Regions from separate parts of the Roseovarius sp. MBR-79 genome, predicted to be linked through region 2. Evidence: riboswitches for the same ligand, from Rfam matches in the RefSeq annotation. Region 2 holds a riboswitch; each other region holds the start of a gene.
The links. Region 2 has a riboswitch for thiamine pyrophosphate ahead of thiC (phosphomethylpyrimidine synthase ThiC). Riboswitches for the same ligand answer to the same signal wherever they lie in the genome.
Positions count from the first base shown of each region.

Region 1 (2,255 bases), on a different contig from region 2:
GGGCGTAATCGCGCACCGCCTCGACCACCGAAATGCCGAAGGAAAGGTTGAGGACCACGCCGCCCGCAGGGCCAAGCGATCCGTCCCCGGGCAGGCGGCACACCACGCCCTTGAGCACATGAGAGGTGCCCGTGCGTGGCCGAAGCCGGAGCCGCGCCCCCTCCAGCGCAGCCAGCCCGGCCATGGTGTCGACACTCTGCGGTCGCAGCACCTCGAACAGTTCCAGAAACCGCGCGCCGACACTCTCGCGCGGGGCCAGGACCCGGGCCAGCGTCGGCCCGGCGGCCAGCACATGCCCGGTCGGCCCGACAAGGGCGAACATCGGGCAAAGCCGCGCGAGCATCGCGTCAAGCGCCGCGACCGCGGTCATCGCACGACCGGCCCCGCGCCGAGATCAAAGGCGCGCCCGTGGGCAAAGGCGGCGTCAAGCAACCGCACCTCGATCACCTCGCGCCGGGCATCCGCGCCCCGAGAGCCGATCAGCACCAGCGCGCCATAGTCATCCGCCATCGCCCGGAGCATCCCCACGAGCACCGGACCGAGCGGAAGCCCCGCCCGCGGGCATGCCCCCACCTCGATCCGGTAAAGCCCCGGCATCTCGGGATGAAGCCGGATTTCGGGCAGGGCAAAATCCGGCATGGCGAGACGCGCGCGATCCGGCAAATCCTCCAGCGAGTGCAGGAAATCGAGAAAATCGACGCCACCGAAGCGCAAGAGCCTGCGCACCGCCTCGGTGCGCGGCTGCGAGACCAGATAGGTGCCCAGATCCTCCAGCACCTCCTCGGGCGCGCGCCCCACCCGCTCGGCCAGCGCCGCGAGCAGCCGCTCGGTCACCTCCGGCGCGCAGGGCATCAGCGGCTCGAACGCCGCCTCGCCAAGCGACAGCGCCTCCACCAGCGCCCGCCGGAGCGCCTCGCCATACGTGTCGCGCACGAACCAATCGAGCGCGCGGTTGATCAACCCGTTCATATCCCTCTCCACGCCGATGGGCACAGTATCGCAAGCGTTCTTTAACAAAACCTGAACGCGTGCCGGAAAACTTGCCCCGGCGCGCCCGCGATGCTACGCAGCGCGCATCCGTTGGGGTGCCCGCAAGGGCTGAGAGGCACGCGCCAACCCATCGAACCTGATCCGGCTCGCACCGGCGGAGGGAACGGAGCACGCCCACGCCCCCCTCCCTGCGCGCCCCTGACCGAGGACCGCCCATGTGCGCCGCCCCCGCGCTTTTGATCGACGGCACCGCCCGTATCGGCGCGGAGCGGCTGTTTGGCCCCTTGCGCCTCGAGATCGAGGGCGGGCGGATCACCTGCCTGCTCGGCCCTTCGGGCGTGGGCAAGACCACGCTGCTGCGGCTTGTGGCAGGGCTTGACGAGGTGACGCGCTTCGAGGGTTGCATATCCGCCTCTGACGGGCGGCCGCTTGCGGGGCGCATCGCGCTCATGGCACAGGGCGCGGACCTGCTGCCGTGGCGCGACGTGCTGGGAAACGTGGCGCTCGGGGCACGGCTGCGCGGGCAATCGCCCGACCTGCCCCGCGCCCGCGCGATCATTGACCGGATGGGCCTTGGCCCGCACGCCCGCAAGCGTCCCCATACCCTCTCGGGCGGACAGCGGCAGCGCGTGGCCCTTGCGCGCACATTGATGGAGGACCGCCCCATTGTCCTTCTGGACGAGCCCTTTTCGGCGCTCGACGCGGGCACGCGCGCGCAGATGCAGGACCTCGCCGCCGCGCATCTGGCAGGGCGGACCGTGTGGATGGTGACCCATGATCCCGGGGAGGCCGCGCGGATGGGCCACGCCATCCACATCCTGTCCGAGGCCGGTCTCGAGACCGTCGCGCCGCCCCCCGGCCCGGTCCCGCGTGCGGTCGACGATCCCGACACCCTCGCCGTTCAGGGGAGCCTTCTGGCGCGGCTGCGCGACCTCGGGACAGGCGCATGAACCGCGCCCTGATCCTTGCCGGCACGGTGGCGCTGGCGCTTGGCCTGTGGCAGGCGCTGGTGGTGCTGGCGTCCCTGCCGCCCTTCATCCTGCCGGGCCCCGCGCGCGTGGCCGAGACCCTCTGGAGCAGCCGCGCGCTCATCGCCGAACATGGCCTGATCACCGCCGCCGAGGTGCTCATCGGGCTGGCGCTTGGCGCGGTGCTGGGCGGGGCCTCGGCCATCGGTCTTGCCGCCTCGCCGGTCGCGCGTCGGCTCATTCGCCCGATGATGGTGTTTTCGCAGGCGATCCCGGTCTTTGCCCTCGCGCCGATCC
Region 1 covers NZ_JBRJGP010000024.1:6,290-8,544, reverse strand. Annotated here, with positions in the region: gene ACSSV8_RS17520 (diguanylate cyclase domain-containing protein) at 1-370, opposite strand, end outside; gene ACSSV8_RS17515 (heme NO-binding domain-containing protein) at 367-969, opposite strand; TPP riboswitch at 1,072-1,170, shown strand; gene ACSSV8_RS17510 (ABC transporter ATP-binding protein) at 1,206-1,940, shown strand; gene ACSSV8_RS17505 (ABC transporter permease) at 1,937-2,255, shown strand, end outside.
Region 1: another riboswitch for thiamine pyrophosphate. It lies ahead of ACSSV8_RS17510 (ABC transporter ATP-binding protein); the one in region 2 lies ahead of thiC (phosphomethylpyrimidine synthase ThiC).

Region 2 (2,255 bases):
ACGCGATTTTCGTGAGTTCCCCCAATGTCTCCAACTCGGCGAATTGCGCGGCATCGTTGGCGTCCGCAATGGAGCCGGGGCGCAGCCCGTCGCCCAGTGAAAAGCTCACGTCATACTGGCGGCAGATGTCGCAAATCTCCTCGAAATGCTCATAAAGAAAGCTCTCGCGGTGATGATGCAGGCACCATTTGGCCATGATCGACCCACCGCGCGACACGATCCCCGTCACCCGGTTCACCGTCATCGGCACCATGTGCAGGCGCACGCCCGCGTGGATGGTGACATAATCCACCCCCTGTTCGGCCTGCTCGATCAGCGTGTCGCGGAACACTTCCCATGTGAGGTCTTCGGCAATGCCATTCACCTTTTCCAAGGCCTGATAGATCGGCACGGTGCCGATGGGGACGGGGGAATTGCGGATGATCCAGTCGCGGGTGTTGTGGATATTGCGCCCGGTGGAAAGGTCCATCACCGTATCCGCCCCCCAGCGGATCGCCCAGACCAGTTTTTCCACCTCCTCCTCCATCGAGGAGGTAACGGCAGAGGTGCCCATGTTGGCGTTGATCTTCACAAGGAAATTGCGCCCGATGATCATCGGCTCCAGTTCCGGGTGGTTGATATTGGCCGGGATGATGGCGCGGCCCGCCGCGATCTCGGCGCGCACGAATTCGGGGGTCACATGGTCTGGGATGCTGGCCCCCCAGTCATTGCCGTCGCGCGGTGCCGCATCCGCCTCGCGCAACTGATTCTCGCGGATGGCCACGAATTCCATCTCGGGCGTGATGATGCCCGCGCGCGCATAGGCCAGTTGCGTGGGGGCCGCACCGCCCGTGCCACGAAGGGGTTGCCCCCGCACCGGGAATTCCGGCACCAGCCGGTCGCCGGTGACAAAGCCGTTATCCTCGGGCCTCACATGGCGGCCCTCATAGGCCGCCACATCGCCGCGCGCCATGATCCAGCCGCGCCGCAGCGCGGGCAGGCCGCGCGCGATGTCGGTTTGCGCCTCGGGATCGGTATAGGGGCCGGAACTGTCATAGACCGGCAAGGGGGCCTCGCCCGCCGTGGGATGGGTGGAAATCTCGCGCATGGGCACGCGGATATCGGGGTGCAGGCTGCCCGCCACGTAAATCTTGCGCGACGCGGGCAGGGGGCCGGTGGTCACGCTGGGGGCGATGGTCTGGGTGGGGATGTTCATGTTGGTGCTCCTCGAGCCAAGCTTTACAAAGACACCAGATGAGCCGTGGACGGGGAGGCGTGGGGAAGGGTCCCCCTTCGGAACAGACAGACCGCCATGCGGCGCGCGGTTCCCGAGCTTCCTACGCCAGTATCAACTGGATCAGGTTCAAAGGGTCGCCTCACCGGTGTCACCACCTGTCAGCCTCTCAGTCCCCAAGGCGGGACTCCCCTGCAAGGGTGAGGGTAGAACGACGATCTGCGCAGTTCAAGCGAATGTGGCGTCCCGACGGCGGTCTCTTGTCGAGAGGCGGCATTGATTGATAGACCGCGAGGGGCCGGGGCGGGTCATGTCCCCGGAAAGAGGGGGCGCATGACGGACAGGGCGCGCGCGCCGGTTCTTCTGACCGGGGCATCGGGACGGGTCGGACGGATGGTGTTGTGGCACTGGCCGGTTTCGGCTGTGCCTGTCGTGCCACAATATCGTCGGATGGTGCCGGCGGGGGCGCTTCTGTGGGACCCGATGGAGGGGTCGCGCGCACTCATCGACCATCAGGCGCGGAGCGGACAGACATTCCGGGCGCTGGTGGCGCTGGCGGGGGTCGTGCCGGGCGCGGGCCACGATCTGGCGCACAACCGGATACTTGCCGAGGCCACGCTTGCGGCGGCTGAAAGCGCGGGCATCACGCGGGTGTTGCTGGCCTCGTCTTCGGCGGTTTACGGATCGGGCGAGCATATCACCGAGGACACCGCTTGCGCGCCCGCCAATGCCTATGGCGCGGCCAAGCTGGAGATGGAAGCGGTGGGGCGCGCGTGGCGTGACCGGGGGCTTGAGGTCTGCGCGCTGCGGATCGGGAATGTGGCGGGCGCGGATGCGCTGCTTCTGAACGTGGCGCGGGGGACGGGGGAGATCACGCTTGATGTCTTCGCTGATGGCGCAGGGCCGCTGCGCTCCTATATCGGGCCGCGCACGCTGGCGCAGGTGCTGGTAACGCTGTGCCTGCGTGACGGAGCGTTGCCATCCGCGCTCAACATCGCGGCCCCCGCTCCCGTGACCATGGCCGCACTGGCACAGGCGGCGG
Region 2 covers NZ_JBRJGP010000001.1:39,158-41,412, reverse strand. Annotated here, with positions in the region: gene thiC (phosphomethylpyrimidine synthase ThiC) at 1-1,195, opposite strand, end outside; TPP riboswitch at 1,297-1,417, opposite strand; gene ACSSV8_RS00210 (NAD-dependent epimerase/dehydratase family protein) at 1,547-2,255, shown strand, end outside.

Region 3 (2,255 bases), on a different contig from region 2:
GCGGGGCGGGATCGCGGGGGATTTCACCGTGACGCGGCTCGGGGAGGAAGAATTCTGGGTGCTCGGTGGCGGCGCGGCGGAACGCTATCACCGGCGCTTCTTCGCGCAGGTGCCGCTGCCCGAGGGCACCCGTTTCGAAAGCCTGACCGGGGCCGTCTGCGGGGTCAGTGTCGCGGGGCCACAATCGCGCGCCCTGCTGCAAGGCCTCACCGACGCGGACCTCTCCAACGCCGCCTTTCCGTTCTTCCGCTCGCAGCGCATGACCGTGGCGGGCGTCGAGGCCGTCGCGCTGCGCGTCAGCTTCACCGGCGATCTGGGTTGGGAACTGCACATCGCCGAGGCCGATCAGACACGGCTTTATTCGGCCCTGATCGAGGCGGGCAAAGCCATCGGCGCGGGCCCCGTGGGCAGCCGCGCGCTCATGTCGCTGCGGCTCGAGAAAGGGTATGGCAGTTGGGGGCGCGACTATTCGCCCGAATACTGGCCGCAGGAATGCGGGTTGGCGGGCCTCATCCGCCCCGACAAGCCCTTCCTCAACCACGAGAGCTGGCGCGCCATTTCCGATAACGCGCCGCGCGACCGCATGGTCCTGCTCGAGATCGACGCGACCGAGGCCGATGCCTCGGGCGGCGAGCCGATCTTTCTGCCGGGTGGCACGGCCGCGGGTCAGGTGAGTTCGGGCGGCTATGGCCACGCGGTCGGCAAATCCCTCGCTCTGGCCTATCTCAAGGCCGAACACGCCACCCCCGGCACCGCGCTTCACGTTTCGCTTCTGGGCCGCGCGGATGATGCGCGGGTGCTGGAGCATCCGCCGTTCGATCCCGAGGGGCTGCGTCTGCGCGGCTGACCCTTGAAGGTGCCGGTTCGCGGTGTTACGTCTCCATTATTCCGTTGGGGTGCCCCGCAAGGGGCTGAGAGGTGCCAAGCCAACCCATCGAACCTGATCCGGGTGATGCCGGCGTAGGGAACGGACCTCCGCCCCGATGGTGCCCGAAGGCCGTTCCGCGAACATGAGGAGGCGGGCATGGTGGCGTGCGCACTGACAATCGCGGGTTCTGACAGCGGCGGCGGCGCGGGCATTCAGGCCGACCTCAAGACGTTTTCCGCGCTTGGCGTCTATGGCGCAAGCGTGCTGACCGCCGTCACGGCACAGAATACCGTCGCGGTGACAGCGGTTCACGCGGTCCCGCCCGAGGTGGTGGCAGCACAGATCGCCACCGTTCTGGATGATATCCGCGTCGATGCCATCAAGATCGGGATGCTGGGCGATGCCGCGCTGATCGAGACGGTGGCGGAGGCCCTGGCCGGGTATCGCGGCCCGGTCGTGCTCGATCCGGTCATGATCGCCAAATCCGGCGCGCGGCTTTTGCCCGAGACGGCGCGCGCGGCGCTGATCGTGCATCTGCTGCCGCGCGCCGATCTGCTCACGCCCAACCTGCCCGAGGCGGCGGCGCTGTTGGGTCTGCCGGAGGCCGTGAGCGACGCCGGGATGCGGGACCAGGGCGCGCGGCTGCGCGATCTGGGGGCAAAGGCGGTTCTGATGAAGGGCGGTCACGCGGCGGGCGAGACCTGCACCGACTGGCTGATGGCCGTCGAACCCCACCGCCTTGACGCCCCCCGCATTGCCACGCGCAACACCCATGGCACCGGGTGCAGCTATTCCTCGGCCATCGCGGCGGGGCTGGCGCAGGGGCTTGGCCTGTCCGAGGCCGTCACCCGCGCCCATGGCTGGCTCCACGCCGCGATCCGCGCCGCTGACCGTCTCGATATCGGCCGCGGGCACGGGCCGGTGCATCATTTCCACGAGGTCTGGCCATGACCCGCGCCGTCACGATCCGTGGCGCGGGCGTCGTCGGGCTTTGCGTGGCCACCGAGTTGAGGGCGCGCGGCGTGGCCGTCACTCTGATCGACCCGGCCCCCTTCCCCGGTGAAGCGGCCTGTTCGTGGTGGGCGGGCGGGATGCTCGCGCCCTTCTGCGAAGGGTTCACCGCCGAGGAACCGGTGGTGCGGTTGGGGCAAGAGGCCGCCGACTGGTGGGAAGCGCAGGGCGTGACGGTCACACGGCGCGGCTCGCTCGTGATCACGCTGGAGCGCGACCGGCGCGAGCTTGATGTGTTCGCCCGACGCACCAACGGGCACCGGCTGGTCAAGGCTGAGGACCTCGCCGCGCTCGAGCCGGACCTGGCCGAGCGCCATGACCGCGCCCTGTTCTTCGAGGCTGAGGCGCATATCGACCCGCGCGCGGCGCTGCTCCA
Region 3 covers NZ_JBRJGP010000007.1:40,345-42,599, forward strand. Annotated here, with positions in the region: gene ACSSV8_RS08795 (GcvT family protein) at 1-847, shown strand, start outside; TPP riboswitch at 883-984, shown strand; gene thiD (bifunctional hydroxymethylpyrimidine kinase/phosphomethylpyrimidine kinase) at 1,025-1,819, shown strand; gene ACSSV8_RS08805 (FAD-dependent oxidoreductase) at 1,816-2,255, shown strand, end outside.
Region 3: another riboswitch for thiamine pyrophosphate. It lies ahead of thiD (bifunctional hydroxymethylpyrimidine kinase/phosphomethylpyrimidine kinase); the one in region 2 lies ahead of thiC (phosphomethylpyrimidine synthase ThiC).